2 linked regions of the Prosthecobacter dejongeii genome follow. The protein of the gene in region 1 binds, or shares a complex with, the protein of each later gene. Links are inferred from orthologs where the notes say so. Each region holds a gene or a part of one and is shown on either strand. Other genes may lie near its edges.

Region 1 (8,349 bases):
CCGCCACCAAGCAAAGACACGGCCCTACGGCTCACTTCAGCGAGCAGGATGGCGGATGAGGAAAAGGGAAAACTTACGTCCATAGCAAATAGCGGGCCGAGTCGGCAGAGTGTGTTTTAGCAGCGGGAAGAAGAGAGGCAAGACTTATTTGTGAAAAATTTCACAAAGTCATCCGTACCCTGATTTTACAGGCATCCGACGACTTTTCATCTTTCCGAATTAAATCCAAAAACAGGCCTCACCAAGCCGTCCAACCGCCATCCACGGGCAGATCAATTCCAGTGATGAAACTGGCTGCGTCACTCAGCAAAAAGTTTACGGCTCCGGCGATTTCTACGGGAGCACCAACTCTGCCCAAAGGAACCTTTTGCGACAGTCTCGCGATAAATTCGGGCTGCGTTGCCTGAATTCCTGGATTGGGAAAGGGACCGGGAGAAATGGAATTGCAGCGAACGCCACGACTGCCGTAATGCACTGCCAAATAGCGCGCCATTTGGCGTATTCCAGCTTTATTAACACCATACTCGATCGGATTAGTATTCAATGGTGACTCATAGATGCGTGGATCTGGAGCCACCCCTCCATACATGCTGGAAAATAGCACCACACTCCCCTGCCCCGCAGCAGCCATCAGTTCCGCCACAGCTCGAGTGAGAATGAAGGTGCTAGTCAGATTTCCATGATTCACCTGATCAAAATCAGCGGTCGTGAGTTCAGATAGCCTCTTGGGTGTGGCCGCGTAGGTTAGGTTGACCAACCCATGCGGCACTCCATGGCTGATTTGATGTTTACGAACGAATGGCTCCAGAGCCTCAGTATCGTGAGCATCCAAATCCACAGGGCTAATATCCCCAGCAAAATCAGCTTTCTCTAAAAAAGCGGAACTACGCCCTGGCAGATCCGCACATAAAACACTGGCCCCCATTTCAGCGAGCAGTAAAACGGTGGACTGGCCTAACCAACCTGCTCCACCGACGACCCAGATACGCTGACCCGTGAGATCGAAAGGTGAAGCGTTGCGATTCATGAGTTAAAAACGCGTGTCTTTCCCCCCAACTTGCGCACTTACATCGCTCTTCGAAGAGCTATTCCCACCAGCTTGGCTGCACGGCTTTGCGGTCTAGGGCCTTCAACCTTTGAATGTCTGGCTCTTTTCCCCATGCGATACCTTCGGTTTCAGGGATTCCTAAAGCTTTGCCATGGAAATGATTCGCCTCCCACCGGATACCCGCAAGGTCACAACGAGCCTCGACGACTTGGGTTTCTGCCCCATGAATTTTATTGCCGATGATGACGCATTCTATGGGTGGTAAGGAGGGCTTTCCGGGTACCTTGTCCCCCTCAAGCGCAATGAGAATCGGGTGCTTACAATTTACCAAGGTATTGTTTTCCACACGAGCACGCTTAACTTGGAAATAGCCATTTGCGGGTGAATTCGGCAGCCCCATCATCAAAGTGATGCCGCAGCGAGTTTCATCGCCTGTGAGGCTTTCTAAATAATTTTCCCTCACGATGTGATCTTCCCCAATGATCCGGATGCCCCCGGTGCCTTTGGCACCGTGGCCAAAAAAACCATTCTTCTCGACGATACAGCCATTGCCATGGCGCAACGTCAGGGTGCCACTGACTTCGACGAAGCTGTTTCCCTGATACAGATTCCCACATGATTTATTGGAGATGCATTCTGCCTCGCCATCACATCTGACGAAGAGATTTTGCCGCACAATGCAGGAGGCTGTCTCCATGGAGGTTTTACTATCTCCCACACGAATGGTTTCCCCGCCGTTTTTGCCAAGTTTCTCACGCGGACCAAAGTAGTTGTTCTCAATGATGTGGTGGCCTGTGTTTTCTCCCCCCAACCAGACAACAAGTGTCGTTCCCTTGGTGACTTTCCCCTCCACTAGACAACGATCCACGAGATTATGACTGCCGTACAGTCCGATCCAGCGCGATTCCTTGTCCGTTTTATTTGCTGCTTCTGGCGACATGGTGATGGCACAATTGGTTAATCGGCAGTGCGTGGCTACATGCTTGGAATCCACCCTAAACTCAATGCTATCGCCAATGGAAGAATCAGGATCTTTAAACCAAAGACCTTCTGCGATTAAATACTCTCCAGCCATCCTCAGAGCAGAGGCTCCCGTGAAAATCGTTTTTCCTGGAATCGCAGCACATAAGGTAATGGGCGCCTGGGCAGTGCCCTTTCCCTGAAATTTCACCACCGCATCTTTCCACACTCCTTCTCGAAGCACGATCCTATCCCCTGGCGAGGCTATTTTTGCAGCGGATTCCAGACTAACTACATCTTCGACAGGAAAATCTTTGGCGTGGAGCAACAAAGACGGTAGCAGAAAAAAAGCAGTCAGGTAGCGCATAGGATGAGGGTGCCACAAGCACGAAGCATAGACGTCACCGCCTGTAGCTTCTTGCAATGCCCAAAAGACAAAAAGCGGAATTCCCGATCAGGAATTCCGCCTATGAAAGGGAGGTCGAGACCTCACTCAGACAAATTAAGCTGGATCTTTTTTAGAGGTCGGCTGTTCAAATTCAGGACGAGGGGACGCTTTTTCACCTTCTTGAGAAGGTGGACGGCGGAATCCCCCTTCGCCACCGTCAGAACCGCGACGGGGGCCACCCTCACTTCCAGGCCCGCGCCCGCCATCCCCACCCGGACCACGCTGACCACCAGGCCCGCCTGGTCCTCTCATCATGTTACGCATGCGCTCCATGCCTGCCTTCATTTCTTCTTTAGTTAATTTACCATCCGTATTCTCATCCACCCGGCTGAAACGAGACTCGATCTCCTGCTGGGAAAATTCCAAGTATTCCGCTTTATCCACGGTGCCGTCCGAGTTTTTGTCCATGCGACCAAACACTTCATCAATCATAATGGCACCCCCAGGACCTCCAGGGCCACCTTCCGGGCGGCGGCCACCTTCCGGTCCGCCCGCAGGACGGTCGCCCTCTGGTCTTGGGCCGCCCTCTGGCCGGTCTCCTGGTGGACGGCGTGAGCCGCCTTCGCCAGCAGGGCGATTGCGCATGCCTTCACGCATTTTTTCTGCGATGGTAGCGATCTCATTTTGGTCCACATAACCATCGCTATTAGCATCCATTTTGGCAAAGCGCTCATCACCACCTCCACGCGACAGGGCACCGAATTCTTCTTTACTGATCTTGCCATCGCCGCTGGTGTCTGCGCGCTTTAGAAACTCGCCCAATCGGTTGCCAGAGCCACCCTCACCACCGGGAGGCGGACCTTTGCGTTCCCCCTCCTGTGCGATGGCCAAGGTTGCGCTTAAGGAGAGCAAACCAAGAAGACAATAGACGGACTTGTGCGGTTTCATAGTTGGGTAGGCTGAGTGTTTTTTCAACGACAGCTATTCCAACCCACCGCTTGAAGTTCAGTTGCGCATGTATTGAAAAAAGCGTGATTTTACACGACGGTGCTTTTGACAGTGCCCTGCTGTAAACGCGTGACGAGCGTTTCACCAGCGGCGACTTCCCGCGCATCGCGGATGACATTCCCATGGGCATCGGTGGTGTAGGAAAATCCACGTGAGAGAATGGATTCCGGCCCCAAATGCTTGATCAATTGAGCGCGTGAACTAACTTGGTCGGTTAGGCGTTCTAGCCGATGCATCATGCTTTGCTGCACCTGTCGGGCTTGGTGCTCTAGGCGATGAGCAGCCTCCATGAGCATGATGCGGGGATGATGCTCCGCAATGATTTGCTGACGCTCTTGGACTTCATCTACCAGCGTCCGAAGTTGCTCTCGAGAGGCTTCCTTCAGGTGAGCCTCCATTTCATCCACGGCTTGCTCAGCCGTTTGCAATTGATAAGCCGGAGCTGTTTTCAGCGCACTACGCGCCATAAAATCCAGCGTCTGTTCGTGCCGATCCAGGAAGGTGGTGACCTGCCCGCTGAGGCGTCGAGAGAGCGAATCGAAATGACGTTTGATCTCCGTCACATCCGGGGCCAGAAGCTCCGCCGCAGCGCTGGGAGTGGGAGCACGCAGATCAGCCACAAAATCGGCAATGGTAAAATCTATTTCATGACCCACGGCAGAGATGACCGGAATGGCTGAGGCGAAAATGGCGCGCGCTAGGGCCTCTTCATTATAGGCCCACAGATCTTCAATGCTGCCGCCACCACGTCCGATGACGATGGTGTCTGGGATCGGTAGGCCGTATGCCGTTGCATCATTGAGCATTTCCAAAGCACGAATCGTTTCATGCTCGACCCCCTGCCCTTGGACGCGCACAGGAAACACCAAAATGTGAATCCAGGGTGCACGGCGGGTAAGGATGTTCAGCATGTCTTGAATGGCCGCTCCAGTGGGGGAAGTGACCAAGGCAACCACACGTGGATATTTGGGAACGGACTGTTTGTTATCCGCATCGAAAAGCCCTTCTTCGTAGAGCTTGCGCTTAAGCGCCTCAAACCGCGCCTGCAGACTGCCCTGCCCTTTCATCTGCACTTGCTTCACCACCATTTGGTATTGCCCCCGCGGCTCATACACGGAGATTTCCCCATGCACCTGAACGAGGGCTCCATCCGACAAGCGGACAGAACTCCGAGCTCCACGAAACATCACACAAGAAAGCTGTGAGCCTGCATCTTTCAGGGTAAAATACTGATGTCCACTGCCTTGCAGCCGATGATTGCTGATCTCCCCCTCTACCCAGACGGTACCAATGTGCCCCTGCAATACCTCTCGAATCTCGCGGGTGAGTTCACTAACGGATAAAACGTTTTCAGCAGACATGGCACCCCCTTTGTAGCGATGGTGCCCCATGCCGCCAGCATTAAGTGATCACCAAAAGGGGCCCAGAAAGAAATTCGACAAGGAGGCGGCGGTGGACACCCAGCAGCGCCCTACCTCTGCGATGCCGAGGCCGGGTGAAGGAGATGCGGCGATGAAGAGGGCAACCAGCAGCAGCACATTCACCAGGAAGATCAGCAGCATGGAAAAAAACTCGCCATTCCGCTCCAAATCACTTTGCTCGATGAAGACAGTTTTCCAAGTAAACGTGGCGTGGAAACACCATGTCAGCCCTAACATGGCGTAAAAAAACCAGACAGGTTTAAAATTCAAGGCCACAGCCCCCGCTCCCACATGATGCATGGCATGGAGATTCCAAAACATCCCCACCACACCGAAGGCGAGTAACACGATGAGGGAATAAAAAGGCAGCAAGTAAGGAGCCAGGGTGATCCAGGTATTGGACTTATTGGTTTCTACGTAACCGCCCGTCGCAGAAAAATCCCAATCTAGGATCTTTCCTCCGAAAGCCCGCGCCACTAACAAGTGACTTACTTCATGGCCAAAAACATAGCTGCGGACCGGACGCCACCCCGAAGCATAAGTGACCGCCCAGGCAAGCCCCCCGACTAAGAAAAAGATGACCTCCTCTGTGCGCCAGAATTCCAGCCGAATCACCGCCCGCCACAACATCTCCCCAAGAGTCACTGCGGTGATGAGAGCCAGTGGGAAAAGCAGAACAACACCCAGCATCCGCTTCATGCTCTTCACTCGTTTCAATTTTTGCTGACGAGGATTCCTGCTCAGGTTGGTGAGTTGGGCACGATCCGTGCGCCTCAGCGCGCGTTCTTTAGTGCTGGCACGGAAAGTGTTCTGAGGCATAGGAATTCCCAGTTATTTAACAAATGCTGACATTTTAACAATCAGAGATGTTTATATGTGTAGAACTTTGTGGTATAACTTTCATGCTCCCGAGTAAAAACCGTTTAAATTCTAGTTTTTTTAAACAATAGCCAAAGCTGACTTGTCGAGACAGCCCTAATGGGTGATACTTTCTTAATCTTGAGAAATCCTTTTTTCCTGTCATGAGTTCGGATGTGCTTCAGTTCCAGTGCAGTGCGTGTCAAAACGTCCTCACCGTGCCATCCCACATGGCTGGGGTCACGGGGCCCTGCCCCATTTGCGGCCAAACAGTTACGTCTCCGAGCGCAGTCCCTCCGGCGATCCCTGTCTCTCTTTTCACGACTCCGGCCCCTGTACAGCCATCTTACCGCCCCCCTCAGGAGCCTGAGTTGGCCGCTCCTCCGAGTCTGAATTCTGCTGCGGGCCAGGGCCTGGTGATGCCCATGCCCAATTCGATTGCGCAGCATTTGACTCCCTTAGGCGCTGGCAGTGCTTCTATTCCTGGAGGGGGGCTCTTACCTCAAGCGCCTTTAGGATTTCCATCATCCCCCCATGGCAACGGCTTTCCGGGTGCTCCTCAACAGCTTGGTGAGTTTAATCCGCCGCCTCAAAATTCTGGCTTCCCTGCGCCATCTACGATTCCTGGCTTTTTAAATGGGCCGCCCGCTAGCCCTCAGGAGCAGTCTCCTCCCCCCTGGCAGCAGCCAGGTTTAGGGCAGACTTTGCTAGGAGGTATTCCTTCTGCTTCCAGCATGCCAGGTTCTACGGGATTTGGAGGCGGAGGTCTTCCACCGAAAAGGAATGAGGGGCAGTCGCCGCTCACTGCTTCGCTTCCAACACCGATGGCAGCCTGGGGAGGCCTGCCGCCTGCTCAGCAACCGCAGGAGCTCAATCAACCTGTCACTGCCGGTGGCAGTCCTACATTTCCCGCACCAAAGGCTACTGGCTCAGGGGCCCCCTCTCACAGCAACCTCATTCCAGGTTCTCCTACCCTCCCGACTCTAGGATCCATGGGAATGGGTGATTCCTCCCCCCAAAGTTCTCTTTTATCCCGAGAAGTGCCTGCTACGGCGCCGGCCCCAGCGGCTATTCCTGAACCACGGCGAGACTTTGCCACGCCGCCAGCTCGCCCTGCTAGAGCCATCAAAAAGCCGAGCCGCAGTTCAAATGTTTTCATGTTTGCGCTGGCGGTGCTTTTTTTAGTGGGTTTCCTTGCCGCTGCGGGCTGGATGTTTCGCGAGCCGATCATGGAATTGGTTCACCGTTACATGCCGCCGAAAGATGAAGTGCCGGAGACTCCAGTCGTGGTCATGCCGGTGGGTAAACCTGAATCTAGCGAGTCCTCCAAAGCAACGGTGACAGAAGTACCACCCGTGGAAATCCCCGTGGAGCCTGCGCCAAAGCCAGCTTTTGATCCGGGTGAAACCGCGCCGCCAAAGGCCATGGCTCCCTCCCCCGCAGAAATGGCGGCTCTGAATCCAAGTCCGCCGATGTCTCCTGGGGAATCACCAGTTCTCACAGAAGTACCTTCTAAAGCATTAACACCGTCGTTGCAGAACGATGCGGCTCCGAGCAGCCCCCAAAGTATTTTGGCCCCGAGCACGGCGGAAGTCCAAATGAAGGTCTCCGAAGAGGCCAAGCCTGCGGCTGAGGCTTTGCTGAAATTCCTCAACGCCAAGGACATGAAAGAACGCATGCGTTACACGCTCGCAGCATCTTCCATGAAACCTTTGATGGAGATGTATTACAAAGCCCAGCCTGATGGGCCGATCCGTGTGGATACCATCGGTCTCATTCGACTGGACCCTAAACCCCAGATGGGCAGCGGTGCCCATGCGTTATTTGGCGTCGAGAGCCGCACCTGGGAGTTCCCGGTGCCTGTCATGCTGGAGGAAACCAAAGATGGCTTCCAAGTGGATTGGCTCTCCTTTGTCGAGTTTAAGGACCGATTGCTGGAAAAGTTTTTTGAAGGGTATCAAGAAGGCGCTGCCCGCTTTCATGTGGGCATCACCCGTGTCCATGACTTTGAATACAAGGTGCCAAATTCAGAGAACAAGGATGCTTTCCGCATCAGTCCATCCCCGCCGAATCCTTATCTGAACACTGTGTTTGTGGAAAAGGATTCTCAGATTGGTCGCGAGCTCAAAGATCGCATCCCGTGGGGAGCTCATGTCTGGGCGATCGTGGAACTGGAATGGGTGAAACTTGGTTCCCAGCAGTGGGTCCAACTCGTCGGGGTGCCGCAGCTGAATTGGTATTCCGTGCCAGCGGAATCGAAAGGAAAGTCCGGCAAAAACGCAACCGACCTGCCTAACGAAGTCCAGCGTGCAGTGCCTGTCGGTCGTTGAATCCATTGTTAGCTAGAAAACCTGTGCACCGCATACTTCACAGTCAGGGCGGTGAGGTAACTTCAGGTGCCGAAATGACATGCGGCTGAGATCCATGCACAGCATTTCTCCTGCTAAAGGCTGGCCGATACCTGTGATCAGTTTGATCACCTCCATGGCCCCGAGACAGGCCACGGTTCCGGATACAGCGCCAAAGACAGGAAACTGCCTGGTCCAGGATGCGGGTACTTCAGGGACATAGCAGGCTAGGCAACCGGTGGTGCCAGGAATGAAGGTCGTCAACGTGGCCTCCAGAGTATGCATGGCGCATTCCACCATGGGTTTTCTAGCACGCAC
Region 2 (15,532 bases), on another replicon or contig:
TGACGGCAATGAATGCGCTGCTGAAAAGCGTGGGTGCACCCGCAATCGAAAGTGGTGCGATGATAGGTGACCTGAAAGTAACGGGGCAACTCAAGCCTTGGTTGTGCCAGGGCACGGTGAAGGTGGATGCAACAACCGTGCGCACGGCGACCATGCCTCAAGCCGCAACAGCGGTGGTAGAGACGACCTTTGAAGGCACCCGAGCGAGTCTGCAAAAGCTGGAGGCCAGCCTGGGACCGTGGCGGTTGACCGCTACGGGCACGGTGGATGATAAGCAAGCACAGTTGGCCGAACTGAAAGTGTGGCAAAACCAAACTTTGCTGTTGGATGGTGCCGTGAGTGCCCCGTTTGACGTGATCCAACCCGACGTGGTGAACGGCCAACCGATCAAGGTGGCAATCACGGCCAAAGATCTGCGTTTTCACGAGATCTTGGCTGCTGCCGGTATCCAAGACATTCCTGCGGGGATTTTGAATGCGGATATTCAGGTCCATGGGCGGTTGGAATCCGCGCAGGGGCGCATCTTTGTGGAGGTGAAGGATGTGACTGTGCCAAAAGGGCCGAAGGCATTTCGACCTGCGACATTGCGTTCCGAAACCCTTCTGGAAAAGAAGCGTGTGAAGACGCTGACCACTGTCACTCAGCCGCCTTTGCAACCGCTGACGGTGGAAGGTGATTTGCCTCTGGATGTCGCAGCGCTGGTGAAGTCTCCCCAGACACTGAATGAAACACCGCTGAAATTCAGTGTGAAGCTACCCGAGACCGACTTGAGCTTTTTGCGAGAGTATGCGCCGGACATGATCCGCAGCATTCCCGCGCGCGCCAAGATTGATGCGGAGGTGACGGGAACGGTGGGCAAGCCGATCGTGAAAGGTGAGGTGGATGTGGATGTGACGGAGGTGGTGTGGGCGAAACCTGACCTGCCTTCCGTGCGGAATGTGAGGGTGCGGATCGTGGGCAATGACCGCAAGATCACGCTGGAGGACATTTCGGCGGTCTTGGCGGGGGGGCGTGTGAAATTAGACGGAACCGTGGATGTGACGGACGGTGCGAACCCAGCCCTGGACCTGAAGGTGGAGGCGAGGGAAGCGCTGGTATTTCGCGATCCGACAACGTCTCTGCGGGCGAATGCAGATATTACTTGCCGGGGAACTTTGCAACAAGCCACGGTGGCAGGCGTGGTGGAGGCGGTGCGTGGCCGTGTCTTCAAGGAGATTGACTTGCTGCCAGTTTTGAAACTGCCTGCTGACGTGCCTCCAGTACCTCCGGATACAAGTCGCAGTGAGGCTAAGCTGACGTTGCCGCCACTGCTGAAGGATTGGATCTTTGATCTGAAAGTGCGTACACGCGATCCGCTTTTAGTGGCGGGTAATTTGGCCAATGGGGCGATCTCTGCAGATGTGCTGCTAAGTGGGCGGGGATCAGCTCCTCAACTGACAGGGGGGGCAACGATTGATCGTCTGCTGCTGAAGCTGCCCTTCAGCATGGTCAAGATTACGAAGGGTGTCATCACTCTGCGCCCAGCGCACCCCTTTGATCCTGACTTGGACATTCGAGGGGAGTCCCGGATCGGCAGCAACGAGATTACTCTTTACATTTATGGCGACTCGACGAATCCAAAGACGCGGTTCACCAGCACTCCGCCGATGACTGAGCCGGACATCGTGACCTTGCTGGCCACGGGAACGACGCTGAATGGATCTGCGAGTGAACTTGCGTCCGAAGCGGCCACTCGCGCTGCATTTTTGTTTCTGAGTGAGTTTTACCGGAAGACCTTCAATAAAAAGAAGGTGGTGCGTGAAGAACCGCCTCGGCTGAACATGACATTCAATCCTTCAGGGGCAGATCGTAGCAGTGACAGCGTGCAGGCGACCTATGATCTTTCTGAGCGGTGGCGTGTCACTGGGCGATTCACGCAGACAGGACGCATGAAGGCATTGCTGGGTTATGTGTTGCGATTTGGCAAAGCTGCGCAGGCAATGGATGCGCGCCCGTCTTCTACCATAGGCACGCCGACAAGCCTGAGCCCGATGCCACTTCCTGCTCCTGGGGCACCTGCTCCAGCGCCAGTGGCAGCACCTGCCCGATGATGGATATGGTCGCAGGGAATGAAAGCATTCGTGCTGACTAAAACGCAGACACATTCGCCTACATCGAGGGCAGTGCCTGGAAGGATGCAGGATTGATGAAGCAAATTAGACCGATTTCCAAAAATCTTGTCCGAAAAGCGGCGACGGGGTGGGACGATTGGCGGTCACCGCAAGCGGGACTTGGCTGTTATCGTCAAGATAGCAGCCTGCGTTCTTGCCTTGCCACTCATCCCACCGCGCCCGCCTTTTCGATCGGACAATCTTTTTGGAAATCGGTCTAACCTTATGCTCTTTCGAGAGCGGCGAGTTTTCTTTCCAATTCCCGAATGCGCTCCATCATCTCAGGAATTTTGGCAGGGGCGGAGAGCATGCGGCGGCCTTCCATGAGAGGCTTGGCGGGGAAGCCAGTGTAGGCACCAGGTTCGGTGATGTTTTTGGTGACGCCAGCCTTCGCCAAGAGCGTGACTTGGTCGCTGATCTCCAGATGCCCGGCAATGCCGACCTGACCAGCGATGGTGACATGACTGCCGATGTGAGTGCTGCCAGAAATACCGACCTGGGAGACGACGATGCTATGCTGACCAATCACAACGTTGTGGGCGATCTGGACGAGGTTATCAATCTTTGTACCTTCACCGATCCAAGTGCGGCCAAAGCGGGCACGATCAATGGTGGTGCAGGAGCCAATTTCAACATCGTCATCAATTTGGACGATGCCCACTTGCTCGATTTTTTGGTGTCGGCCTTGGCTGAATTGATAACCAAAGCCATCGGTACCAATCGCGGAGCCGCTGTGGATGATGACGCGATTCCCGATCTGAGTCATGTCCCGGATGGTGCAGTTGGCATGGAGGACGCAGTCCATGCCGAGCCTGGCCCCGTGGCCGATGAAAACGCCCGCATGAATGGTGGTTCCGTCTCCAATGATGACATTTTCCTCAATGACCGCGCAGGGGCCAATGGAGACCTGTTCAGGATTGAACTGCGCGGACTGTGCGACGACTGCGGAAGGATGTACTCCCGCATGAAATTCACGTGAAGGTGGACCAAAAAAACGGATGACACTGGAGAACGCCAGGGTGGGATTCTCGACGCGGATGAGGGCTATGTTTGGGAGTGGCTCTGCAAAGTCCGCTGCCACTAGAGCCGCCGTTGCACGGGTGGAACGAAGCGCATTGAGATAACGCTCATTTCCTAAAAAAGTAATATCGCCGGGCTCAGCTTCTGAAATCGAATTCAGTCCTGAGATAACTCCTTCTGGATCTCCTTGGAACAATTGTCCGCCGACCAATTCAGCCAGACGTTGGTGCGTGATGGAGGTGCTCATGCTTCGCGAGACAGAAAAAAGGGCACGCCGGAAATCGCTTCGGCGTGCCCTGAATAAGTAAGGAAAAAATTAGGGCTTCTTCGTTTCCTCAGCCTTTGGAGCGGCGGCAGCGGCCGGAGCGTTTTTATTGAGCTCGACCACGATCTGGTCGGTCACGTCCACGGCATCTTTGTAGTAGATAAGCACAGGAACGGTGGAAAGGCTCATGCCAGACTTGTCAAAGATGAAGTCGTAGCCTTCGGTCTTCGCTTTGTCACGGACGACGACGAGGATTTCATCGTAGATGCCACGACGGATCTGGACGTCTTCCTGCTTGAGCTGGGTGGAGCGGCGGTTCTGCTGCTCGCCGATTTCCTGTTCCAGAGTGCGCAGTTCCTTAGCCTTTTCATCGAACTCAGCCGCTTTCTTAGCGCGGGCATCCGGTGTCATGATCGGATCGCTCGCTTCCTTCTTCAGCTTCTGCATGTCTGTCATCAGATTTTTATAAACGGCCCAGCGGTCGTTCATTTCCTTCTGAGCCTTATCCACATTGGACTTGAACTTTTCAGCAGCATCTTTGGTTTTGTGAAACTCAGAGAAGGCTTTGGACATGTCCACGACGCCGAATTTAAGGTCGGCAGCGCTGGCGAGGGTGAGGCTGGTAGCAAGGAAGGCTAAAGTCAGAAGACGAATCATAGAGAAGGATGAGAGGGGTCGGAAAGGGGTTTTGTTCAATGCGCTCAGGTAGGGAGAGTTAGAATTTGTATCCCATGTTGAACTGGAAGCGTGGGCTGTCGCCCGTGAAGTCGTCCTTCACAAGCGGCAGGCCGAGATCCAGGCGGATCGGGCCGACAGGGAGGAACATGCGCAGACCGATACCGATGTTCGAATAAACTTCTCCATCACCGACGATAGGACCGCCGTTTTTCACACCACCCACACTCGCATTGGTGGCAGTGATGTCTGTGGAAACATAACCGACGTCATAGAAAACGGCGCCACGCACTTTTTCGATGATGGGGAAGGAATATTCAATACTGGCGTAAAGCGAGACGTTACCACCGATAGGCTCACCGGTGCTGTCTTTAGGACCAGCTTCACGGTAGTCATAACCACGCAGGTTATTGGCACCGCCGAGGAAGAGACGCTCAAAGATAGGTACGTCCGAGCTAGAGGTGCCAGAGTTGCCCCAGCCGTCCACAAAACGAGCCATACCTTCGAAGCTGAGGATGGTATCACCTGGGAGGGAGAAGAACTGCTGACCACCGATGTTACCGCCCCAGACTTCGACATCGCCACCGAGACCAGAGGCCATAAGGCCAGCCTCAAACTTGTGCCCCTTGCGAGTGATGAAGACGCTGTCGCGAGTGTCATGGACGAAACCGAAGTCCACTTTGCTCTGGATGAATTCGCCATCTTCGTTGCGGATGAGCTGGCTAGGATCTTCGTCATCCTGAACATTCAGATCAATGCTCTGAAGGGTGTAGGTGGTCTCGAAGTAAGCGTTTTCACCGATGGGCTTGCGCAGGCCCAGGGAAAGTCCGGCATTGGTCTGCTCATAGCGGTTTGCCTGAGACAAGTAGAACATGTTGCGATAGAAGAGCTCTGTGGTGAAGGCGAGCTTTTGACCCAGGAACCAAGGCTCCGTGAAGGAGAGGTTGAAGTCCTGGCGGCGTGGGCCGTAGCGGATGTTCATGTTAAAACGCTGACCGGCGCCACGGAAATCACCCCAGTCGGTGATGTCAAAGTTCGTCTGAGTGACGTCAATGAAACCGACGATGCTGTCGATGGAACTGAAGCCTGCACCAAAGTTCACAGAACCGGTGGGTTTCTCTGCGACGTTGACTTCGATGTCCTTGAAGCCGTCCACCTCGGTGGAGACTGGGCGGACGGTGAGGGGATTGGCCTCGCCCTTGCCTTCGAAGTAATTTAAGTTTTCCAGACGGGTCTGGGCGGTTTCCATCTGCACGGTGTTCAACTCATCGCCAGGGGAGAAGGGAAGCTCACGACGGATGACTTCATCCTTGGTCTTCATGTTACCGCTGATGTTAACTTTGCGGATGAAGGACTTGGTGCCTTCATAGACACTGTAAGTCACATTGAGCTTGCCTGGGCCGGCATCGGAAAGGCGTGTCTCCACACGAGCATCGGCATAACCACGGGAACCATAGTAGTCCTGGATCATTTTTTCGTCGCCACGGACGTCACTGCCTGAGTAGGCGAAGCCTGCTTCAGTGAGGATCGCGGGGGTCAGTTCGTCCTGAGAGAAGATGGTGATGCCTTCGATGGTGACGGCTGCCACGTCGTATTTGGTGCCTTCCGTGATTTCAAAGACCAGGGCCACTTTGGTGTCGCTCTCTGCTTCGCGACGATAACCCACTTTCACATAGACATAGCCTTCGTCCTGATAGGCCTGTTCGATTTTGCGCACGTCTTCGAGGACGGCTTGATTGTCCAGCTTGCCAGCTTTGCCCCAGAGGCGCCAGAAGGTCTTCTCTTTCGAGGTGAGCTTTGACTTCAGTGTGCGGGCGCTGATGGCGTTATTGCCTTCAAAACGAATGTCACCGATGAGGCCACGGCCACCTTCTTCAACCTTGAACAAAACACTGGAGAAACCTTCCTTGCTGGATGGCGTGACGTCATACGTCACCAGCACGTCGGAGAAGCCTTTCTTCTGATACATCTCCAGGATCTTTTGTTGGGCGGCGCTGAGCTTGGCGTCATCCACTGGATCACCGACCTTCACCTCGATCTCTTTGCGAAGCTTGTCGTTGTCAAAAGCGGCATTGCCCAGGAAACCGATCTCACCGATGCCGCCACGGCCAGAGATGGTGACGACTACACGGACACCACCAGCGACGTTCACGGCCTGGATGTCCACGTTTTCCACCGCCCCGGTTGCATAAAGGGTGCGCAGGTCACGCTCGACAGACTCATCGGTGTAAGGCTCACCTTCCCGGGTGGACATCTGGGCCCGGACGCGGGCTGGGTCCATGGTAGCTGCGCCTTTGAATACGACATCCACCTGACGGACGATACGGCGACCAGCGGCTGCTGGGGACTCCAGAGAAACCTGGGCGTGAGTGCCAACGGTGGCGAATGTGACGAAGGCAGCGACCAAGAGCGGACGCAGAGCGTTTTGGGGAGAAGAGAGGACTCCGTGGATCATAACGACGTGAGAGGTGTTCGGGAGAAGGACTGATGACCCCGAGCCTAAAGAGCAAGGAGCCCCGCAGTAATGCTGACCTTCACAAGGGGCGTCAAGGTGTAAAAACAGGTTTGATCTCTAAGTTACACAAAAGAAAACCCACCGAATCCTGGTGGAGGACGGCGGGTTTTGGGAGAAAAACGCGTATTTTAGCGCTTAACGGAAGAGTTCGCGGAAGAACCCACGGGTCTCTTTGCGGGCGTTGTCCGTCCAGTTCCAGGTCTTGCGGGCGGCGCGTTTGACGGCGCGGGCAGCGCGTTCGCCTTCGTCTTCTGGAGTGGTAGCTGTGCTGGGGACGCGTGGGGACCAGTCCTGGAAGGTGACAGCGCCGGTTTCTGCGGAGACGACGACGAACCCGACTTCATATCCTGTGTCATCTTTCAGCGCCATGCCCCACTCTGGGGTGCCGGTTTCGCTGCTGGTGGCCAATTGGTAGTCAATGCTGGCGAAGGTGGTCTGGGCGAGTGCTGCGGATTTAGCGGCGACCACTCGGGCATCGGCACTGCGGTAACGCAGTTTTGTGAAGTCGAGTGGGCGGGAGGGCACACGGTCTAGGATGCGGGTGCCTGCACCTGCGGGGGCAGCTTTCCAAAGAGCACCTTCGAGCTTGACGGAAATGCGGAGGATATCTTCTGGGCGAAAGGCATCGCGAGAGTAGGCAGTCCATTCCGTGGGCTCAGCGGTGGCCCCGGTGCCTTTCAAAAGGAGGAGGCTTTCGGCCGTGGCTGTGCCAAAGCTCTGGGCGACGGCTACGGGGACTTCAGGATTTGCCTGAAGGCCGGAAATGCCGGCAATAAAAAGAAAAGATAGGGATGAAAGGATGGTTTTCATGGTCGCAGAATCATAAGAACGCTGGCAAAATGAATCAAGACAGGTTTCTTCTTCTGAAGATCTCTGTTTTTTCCTGCTTGCGGCTGCTGCCTGTGTCCTGATAATGCGCGCCCTCGAATCACTCCCTCCTTATGAGCGCCGCTGCCCCTCCCGAATCTTCCTTTGAACAGGCCATGGACCGCCTGGAGGAGATCGTGGCGCTGATGGAGGGAGATCGCATGCCGCTGGATGAAATGGTCTCCAGCTATGAGGAAGGCATGGGCTTGCTGAAAGTCTGCCGACAAAGGATCGAGGTGGCGCGACGCCGGATCGAGATGATCACGGCCGATGCTGAGGGAAAGCCTGCATTGGCTCCTTTCGATCCCGCGACGGCGACTGAACTCCCTGAAGACAAGCCCCGCGCTACTGCTCCTGCACGCAAAAAGAAGCCTGCGGAGCCTGAGGAAGACACTGACGACATCCGACTTTTTTGACACCACGTGGATACCACCCTGCCCGCCATTATTTGCCCTGCTGATCTCAAAGCTCTGCCGCTGGAAAAACTGCCTGCGCTAGCTGAAAAGATCCGTGCCACTCTGATTGAGACCCTAAGCCAGACGGGGGGCCACCTTGGTCCTAACCTGGGCGTGGTCGAGCTCACCCTTGCTATGCATCGTGTGTTTGACACGCCGAAGGACAAATTTGTCTTCGACGTGGCTCACCAGGGGTATGTCCATAAGATGCTGACGGGCCGCTGGGATAAGATTCACACCATCCGCCAGTATGAAGGTCTGAATGGCTTTCTACTCCGCAGTGAGAGTGAGCATGATTGTTATGGAGCAGGCCATGCAGGTACAGCTCTGGGCGCTGCCCTGGGCATGGCCACTGCACGGGACCTGAAGGGGACCGATGAGCACGTGGTCTGCGTTTCTGGCGATGCGGCCTTTACCTGCGGCCCGGTGTTTGAGGCCCTGAATAACATTTCCTCTCACACGAAGCGCCTCATCACGGTGCTGAATGACAATGAGTGGAGCATTGATAAAAACGTCGGTGCCATCGCCAAATATTTCAACACCATCGCTACCCATCCTGGTTTTGCCAATCTGCATGACAAGGCGGCGAAGTTTGTGGAATTTGTCCTCGGCGACGGAGCCCGCAAACTGGCGGAGCGGGTGGAGAATTCGGCCAAAGGATTGCTGCTGCCGCAGAGCGAAGGTGCGCACAATCGTAGCACATTGTTTGAAGAATTTGGCATTCGTTATTATGGTCCTATCAATGGGCATGACCTGCCTTTGCTGATCCAAACGTTTGAGTTTTTGAAGACGCAGAATGAGCCGGTGATCCTGCACATCCTGACGGAGAAGGGGCGAGGTTATAAACCGGCTCTGGAAGATCCAGGTAAGTTCCACGGTCTGGGCAAGTATAACATCGAGACAGGTGAGGTGCAGGCCACGGATAAGCCGACCTACTCACAGATCTATGCGCGCACGGTGACGGACTTTGCCAAGGAAGATCAAAAGATCGTCGCCATCACGGCTGCGATGCCTGGCGGCACGGGGTTGATGGCCTTCAAGAAGGAGATTCCGGAGCGGTATTTTGACGTGGGCATTGCGGAAGAGCACGCGGCTCTTTTCGCCTGTGGCATGGCTGTCCAGGGACTGCGCCCTTTCCTAACCATTTATTCGACCTTCATGCAGCGGGCTGTGGACATGATCCTGCATGACATGGCCATCCAACATCTGCCGGTACGGCTTTGCATGGATCGTGGTGGTCTCAGCGGAGATGATGGCCCGACTCACCATGGTCTTTTCGACATCGCTTATCTTCGTGCGATTCCTGGCCTCGTGCACATGCAGCCGAAGGATGAGGATGAGTTTGTGGACATGCTGTGGACGATGGCCAACTACGACAAGGGGCCGATCGCCATCCGTTACCCTCGTGGCAATGGCCCGGGGATGACGCCCAAGGCGAAGCCACATCTTCTTGAAATCGGCAAAGCTGAAGTGGTGGCCGATGGTCACGACGTGGCCCTCATTGCCCTGGGCGACATGTTCGCAACGGCTGAATTGGCGAAGAAGGAACTGGAGGCCAAAGGATATTCCGTGGCGCTCATCAATCCGCGCTGGATTAAGCCTCTGGACCATGCCGTCATCGAAACCTATGCCCGCAAAGTGAAGGTGGTGTGCACTCTGGAAGACCATGTGCTGATGAATGGATTTGGCTGTTCTGTGATGGAGCAATTGGCCATTGCTGGCATCACCACGCCGGTGGTGCGAGTGGGTTGGCCGGATGAATTTGTCGAGCACGGCACGCCTGCCATCTTGCGCAAAAAACATGGCCTCACGGTGGAAAACACGGTGGCGCAGGTATTGAGTAAGTTGGCCTGATCTACCAAGCCCCTCGAGAATGTTTTGAAAAACCGCTGCCGGAAAACGACAGCGGTTTTTTAATGAACATAAGGCTCGAAGGTTGGGCGTGGAGGGTGCTTGAAGGTCGGAGCAGAAAAGGATGGGACTTTGGGCTACCGGGCCTGCCAGCGCCGCCACAGCACGCCCCAGAGCAGAATGGGCACGCTAGCGCTGAGGGCGATGGCCCAAGTGGGGCTGGCGTGCCCGAGATGGCCGATGGCGGCAAAGGCGAAGCCCAGGGGCAGGGAACCGCAGGCCAGGGACAGGACAAAGGTCCGCCAGGGCATACGTGTGAGGCCCGCCAGGCAGGCCACGGCCTCCGGCAGCACGGGGGCCCAGCGGGAGAGGGCCACTACCCAGCCGCCGCGCTGGGCAAAGAAGGCCTCGCCTTTCGCAAGCCCCACCTCCCCAGCGATCCAGCGTGCGGCGGGTCGCCCCAGGCCCCGGCACAGAGCATAGGCCAGCAGGCCGGATAAAAACGAGCCCGCCGCCGCGATGAGGCCGCCCCAGGCCCAGCCATACATCCAGCCCAGGGCGGACATGACGACGGTGCCAGGGATGGGTAGCACGATGTCGCTCATCAGCAGGGCCATGCCTGCCGCCCAGGCCCAGTGCCCGTATTGGCCCAGCCAAGTGCGGGTGCCCTCCAGGCTCAGCGTCTGGTCAAAGGCTGCGCCCCAGACCAGGAATGGCCCGATGATGCCGATGAGGATGAAAAGAATGAGGGCCCAAAAAGCGCCGGGACCGCGCGGTGACGTCATCCCGCATGAAGGCCCGCATTTCCCTGGGATGCAAGGGGGCGCTGCGGGGCGTGCAGTGGCTGTGAGCTCATTCATCATTTGCCATCTGGCCGTTTCAGGCCATTCGTAGTGAAAGACATGTCCTGTAAAATTGACCCCGCTCTGCACACGGAAAAAAAGCCCGACTGGATCCGTGTGAAGCTGCCCCGCGACCCCGTTTTCTGGAGCACTAAATCCCTGATTTCTGACCTGAAACTGCACACTGTCTGCGAAGAGGCCCAGTGCCCGAACCGCTGGGAATGCTGGAGCCAGGGCACGGCCACCTTCATGATCGCCGGTGACCGCTGCACCCGCGCCTGTGGCTTCTGTGCCGTCAAGACCGCCAAGCCTTTCGCCCTCGAGGCCGATGAACCGCAGCGCGTGGCCGCCGCCACTAAGCGGCTCGGTCTGAACCACGTCGTGATCACCGCGGTTGCCCGCGACGATGTGAAGGACGGCGGTGCCGAGCACTTTGCCCGCACCATCGAGGCTGTGCGCGAGGCCGTGCCGCACATCACCATCGAGATTCTGGTACCTGACTTCAATGAGAAGGAAGACTCGCTGGATGTGGTGATGCGCGCCCGCCCGCACATCTTCAATCACAACCTGGAAACCGTCGAGCGCCTGACCCCCCTCGTCCGCAGTCGCGCCCAGTATCATCGCAGCCTGAAGGTGCTGAAACGCGCCAAGCAGATCTCTCTGGACCTGGGCACCAAGTGCGCGACGAAAAGCGGCCTCATGCTCGGCCTCGGTGAAACGGAGACGGAACTCTTCCAGGCCATGGATGACCTGCTGGAGCACGACGTCACGGTGCTGACTCTGGGCCAATACTTGCGCCCCTCCCCGCAGCATCTCCCCGTCATCGAATACATCCACCCGGACACGTTCGAGAACTACAAAGAGATCGCCCGCAAAAAAGGCTTCCGCCACGTCGCCAGCGCCCCGCTCGTCCGCAGCTCCTATCATGCCGCCGACTTCAAGCCGGAGCTGGATGTGGAGTAGGGGTGGGAAATAGACAATCTAAAAACATGGGATAGCCGTGTTCCTATGGATCTAAGAAACTGGGTAAACCGGCTACATCTCTTCAGGGTAGTTTGGGCTATAGGTGGCCATGCAGGTGATGGCGACTCCCTGGATGTTGCCTATCGGTATCACAGTTCCGATGAGTTACTGAACTTCTTCCGCTTCCTCGGTCTTGAGCCCGTGGTCTATGCGGAGAAACCGCCACAGCCCGAGGTAGGGGTTCCTTATCCCGGGGATGTCTATGACCAGTTTCCCTTCCTGGTTCAAGGCACTGAATGGATTGAGCAACCGTCTCATTGCCAAGTCGCCGGTCAGGCCGTCTTCATATATGCCCATGGTGGTGAGGTCACTCTGGGCGTGCATGATGGTTTCGAAATTACCGACGCCGCCGTGGCTCGGGCGGAGATGCTCGAAAAGCTGCTGGAGAAGGCTCCGTTGGAGAGGATTGATCCACCCGTGGACAGTCGGCGATGCATCTGCCCGAAGCATCATCCAGAGTACTTCGAGTGATCTTTGAAAGAGGTGGGCTGGAGAGATCCAGCCGCAAAAGGATCTTCGATCCAAATTGTAATCGTCTTCAAGCACCCGCCCGATGATCTTGGGTAAACCGTTTAAACCTAACCATGTTTGCTTCCAGAATAGGCCGCATCACCCGGAAAGCGGGCCGGGTGGAGTTTGTCATCCATAACCGCTGGCCTTATGCGGCCATCCCTGCTTTTCTGGTCCTGTACTTAATCTGGTTGGGAGCAGGGGTGTTTATGCTGGGCGGCATCCTGGGTTTTGTGTCTCCGGAGACCATGACTCCGGTGACCCGGACATTTCTTTGCTTCTGGACCTTGGGCTGGGCGGTGCTCGGGGCACTGAGTTGCAAGGATGGTTACCGGAAGGCGTTCGTGCGGGTGGAAGGGGTGGCTGACAAGGACGGCCTTCGACTAGTGCGCCGTTCGATTCTAGGCCGCAAAACCTGGACCTATGCCTGGAGCCAGATTGATGGCGTCACAGAAGTGGTGATCGACGGCAAGTTTTACCGGCATGTCGCCCTCTACGTCGAAGGGAAGCATGTGGATCTCGACAGCCACCTGGAACCCAAGACTGCCCAGGCCCTGGTGAATGCTTTGGAGGATGTGAGGGAAGAGGCCTCTTCTTGAGGGGGGGAATGTGGTCTCTAAAATCCCTCATGTGGATGAACAGCCCTGCTTCTCCTCTGTCTGAAACTGGCGAGTTTGCCTGTCTCACCAGTATCCTTGTCTGAAATGAATCATCTCCTCATCCTCGTTCTGTTTCTCATCGGTAGCCTTGGCGCTCAAGCGGGAGAATACCGTTTCAGATGTCAGGGAGTAGTCACGGGCCTGTGCGATCTCATCTATGATGCGGAAGGGAGGGAAACGACGGTCAAACTCGATTTTGTGGATCATGAATCAGCGGCGGTTTTTCAGGCTCTTCAGAAGAAGCGGATCTATGGCACCAAGGGATTTGAAGACCACCAGGGAGTCAGGTGGGAGCAGGGCATCTTTCTTGTGGGTGAGTTCGCCTCTGAGAAGAAATGGACTCCATCGGCCCCCAACATGGCACAGAGTGAAGCCTATCGCGATTTCAAGGTGACGGGGGTCAAACTGGTTTTCCCTGTTTGGCGTTTTCAGGAATGTGAAGAAGTGGAGGATCCTTCAGCACGACCTGTATTTCTGGAAACTCACTTCAGCTTTGAATCGCTTTTTCCTCTGGGATTAAAGCATGCGGGAAAGCCGATTGATTGGAACAAACACACGGTTGTCAAAGGTTCTTGAAGGCTTGCCGGAGCAAGGCTGAGTGTGTGATAACCATTCGGAGCACTTTGCACAGCTTTCAGAGGTGGTTCGCCGACTGATCTCTGATTTTGGGCTGTGCAGTTCTTCCATCTCTGATAAGACTGGAAAACACGGTCCCTGATCCAATCACACGTTATGCCTGATCCCTCTGATTCCAATCCTCGGTCCTTGATGCTGGGGCTGGCCCTGGTGGGTTTGCTGGTCACGGGCCTTGCTGGGGGTGTGCATGCGTTTCTTTCGGCGTCGCCTTTTGGGCTTTGGGCCTCGGTGGGGGCTTTTGGTTTTCTGGCGCATCTGCTGGCGAAACAGAACCGGGCTTGATTCCCCTGAACTCTGGGCTGGTCAACAGGTGGATTTGGGTTTTTATGATGGCTCTGATGCCGCCTTGCCGGGTCTTTTTAGATCCGGGAGTCTGCGTTGCTACGATCCCTTTCCGCCATGTCTTCGACGCATTCTTTGAACTCTGTGGTCAGCACCGGGCGTGTGCTGCCAGCCAGTCCCCAACAGGTCTTCGCCGCCTTTCAGCAGCCGGATCGGCTGGCGCAGTGGTGGGGACCGGAGGGGTTTACGAACACGTTTGAGCGGTTCGAATTTGAGCCGGACGGCCAGTGGGTCTTTATGATGCATGCGCCGAATGGGGCGAACTATCCGAATGAGAGTTTCTTCCGGGAGATCGTGCCGGATGAGAAGATCGTGATCGAGCATGTGGTGAAGCCCTGGTTTCGGCTGACGGTGACGCTGACCCCGCAGGGGGAGCACACGCATCTGGCCTGGGACCAGGAATTTGAAAGCCCCGAATTTGCCGAGCGGATGCGGCCGCTGAGTGACACGGCCAATGAGCAGGTGCTGGATCGGCTGCAGGCGCTGCTGGCGGGGGGGGGAGTGGCCTAACCAAGTGGTTCAAAAAAATCATGAAAAGCATTGAGGCTAAAAAGAAGCTGTCAGCGCAACTGCGTGAGGAGCAGTTGGCCACGCTGGAGACCCGTTTTGAAAAGAACCTAAAGCGCCATCCGGGAATGGAATGGGCCCAGGTGAAGGCCCGGCTTGAAGCCAAGGCGGAGAAGCTGTGGTCCCTGCATGAGATGGAAAGCACTGGCGGTGAACCGGATGTGGTGGGGCACGATGCGAAGACGGGGGAGTATGTCTTTTTCGATTGCTCGGCAGAGAGTCCCAAAGGCCGTGTGAGTTTGTGTTACGATCGCGAGGCGCTGGATTCGCGGAAGGAACACAAGCCCAAGGACAATGCGGTGGACGTGGCCGAGGCCATGGGCATCGAGCTTTTGACTGAGGAGGAGTATCGGGATCTGCAGAAGCTGGGTAGCTTTGATATGAAGACCTCGAGCTGGGTGCAGGCCCCGGCGGACATCCGCAAGCTGGGCGGTGCCCTCTTCGGCGACCGCCGCTTTGGCCGCGTCTTCATCTACCTACAACGGCGCGCAGTCCTACTACAACGCGCGCGGCTTTCGCGGTTCGCTGAGGTTGTGAGGGGAAGTTGCAACCGATCCTTTGATATGAAGCCTTCTGTTTTGAGCGTTTTAAATCATTGTGGAACCCACCGTAAAGATTGAATCCTTGAATTGCGAAGGATTGCTGGATTGCATTCATTTTTCAATTCTCGCCAAGTCTTCGGCAAACGAGGGGGAAAGACGTTCCCCCTCTCCCCGCTTGCGGGGAGAGGCCAGCAACTGTGTTATGAAGCAAGCTTGATTTCAGGATTTTTGAGGGCTGCCTTTGCGGACGGACTTTCTGCGTGCTGCGACCACCCCCTCACCTTGGCCTCATCCCCCGATTCTTGGGGGAGAGGGAACGCGCTTTTGGAAGCTCTGTATGAAAGATCGAACGAGGTGTGAACCGCCCAGAAGTTTACACTGTATAGACGGGATATATCCTTCATCCTATCTCTTCAATTTTGATCTCTTCGACTATTTTCTGGAAACCCGGCAGGAAGCGTGAAGGGTGGGATCTTCTGACATCAACCTCACCATGACACCGCCCGCTTTTCAACGACGAACGAGGTATTTGTTAGGCCTGACGGTGTGCTGGGTATTCTTTGCGCTTTTGAAGCTGTATGATGATTACGATGGGTTCACTTCGGTCATGGGG

Evidence for each region.
Region 2: the proteins of xseA (region 1) and xseB are in contact, whole or in part, in a cryo-EM structure (PDB 8TXR), measured with the Escherichia coli proteins. The link is inferred for Prosthecobacter dejongeii from one-to-one orthologs.

The regions. Positions count from the first base shown.
Region 1 is NZ_JACHIF010000008.1:163,674-172,022, reverse strand. Bases 2,600-5,440 are described here. They hold xseA (exodeoxyribonuclease VII large subunit), read right to left. Parts: upstream 4,766-5,440; coding sequence 3,434-4,765; downstream 2,600-3,433. Other genes in these bases: HNQ64_RS17785 (hypothetical protein), read right to left, coding at 4,814-5,440; HNQ64_RS17795 (EF-hand domain-containing protein), read right to left, coding at 2,600-3,344. In the rest of the region: atpB (F0F1 ATP synthase subunit A), read right to left, coding at 1-83; HNQ64_RS17805 (SDR family oxidoreductase), read right to left, coding at 239-1,027; HNQ64_RS17800 (polysaccharide lyase 6 family protein), read right to left, coding at 1,086-2,375; more of HNQ64_RS17795, read right to left, coding at 2,511-2,599; more of HNQ64_RS17785, read right to left, coding at 5,441-5,644; HNQ64_RS17780 (hypothetical protein), read left to right, coding at 6,724-8,013; HNQ64_RS17775 (HesA/MoeB/ThiF family protein), read right to left, coding at 8,026-8,349. UniProt on the Escherichia coli protein: Bidirectionally degrades single-stranded DNA into large acid-insoluble oligonucleotides, which are then degraded further into small acid-soluble oligonucleotides.
Region 2 is NZ_JACHIF010000002.1:599,757-615,288, forward strand. What follows is about bases 6,513-9,237. They hold xseB (exodeoxyribonuclease VII small subunit), read left to right. Parts: upstream 6,513-7,566; coding sequence 7,567-7,908; downstream 7,909-9,237. Other genes in these bases: bamA (outer membrane protein assembly factor BamA), read right to left, coding at 6,513-6,565; HNQ64_RS07680 (hypothetical protein), read right to left, coding at 6,761-7,435; dxs (1-deoxy-D-xylulose-5-phosphate synthase), read left to right, coding at 7,915-9,237. Also shown: HNQ64_RS07660 (translocation/assembly module TamB domain-containing protein), read left to right, coding at 1-2,090; lpxD (UDP-3-O-(3-hydroxymyristoyl)glucosamine N-acyltransferase), read right to left, coding at 2,374-3,417; HNQ64_RS07670 (OmpH family outer membrane protein), read right to left, coding at 3,487-4,092; more of bamA, read right to left, coding at 4,151-6,512; more of dxs, read left to right, coding at 9,238-9,801; HNQ64_RS07695 (TVP38/TMEM64 family protein), read right to left, coding at 9,936-10,583; lipA (lipoyl synthase), read left to right, coding at 10,701-11,603; HNQ64_RS07705 (hypothetical protein), read left to right, coding at 11,649-12,134; HNQ64_RS07710 (hypothetical protein), read left to right, coding at 12,248-12,772; HNQ64_RS07715 (hypothetical protein), read left to right, coding at 12,878-13,408; HNQ64_RS07720 (hypothetical protein), read left to right, coding at 13,565-13,750; HNQ64_RS07725 (SRPBCC domain-containing protein), read left to right, coding at 13,868-14,320; HNQ64_RS07735 (hypothetical protein), read left to right, coding at 15,413-15,532. UniProt on the Escherichia coli protein: Bidirectionally degrades single-stranded DNA into large acid-insoluble oligonucleotides, which are then degraded further into small acid-soluble oligonucleotides.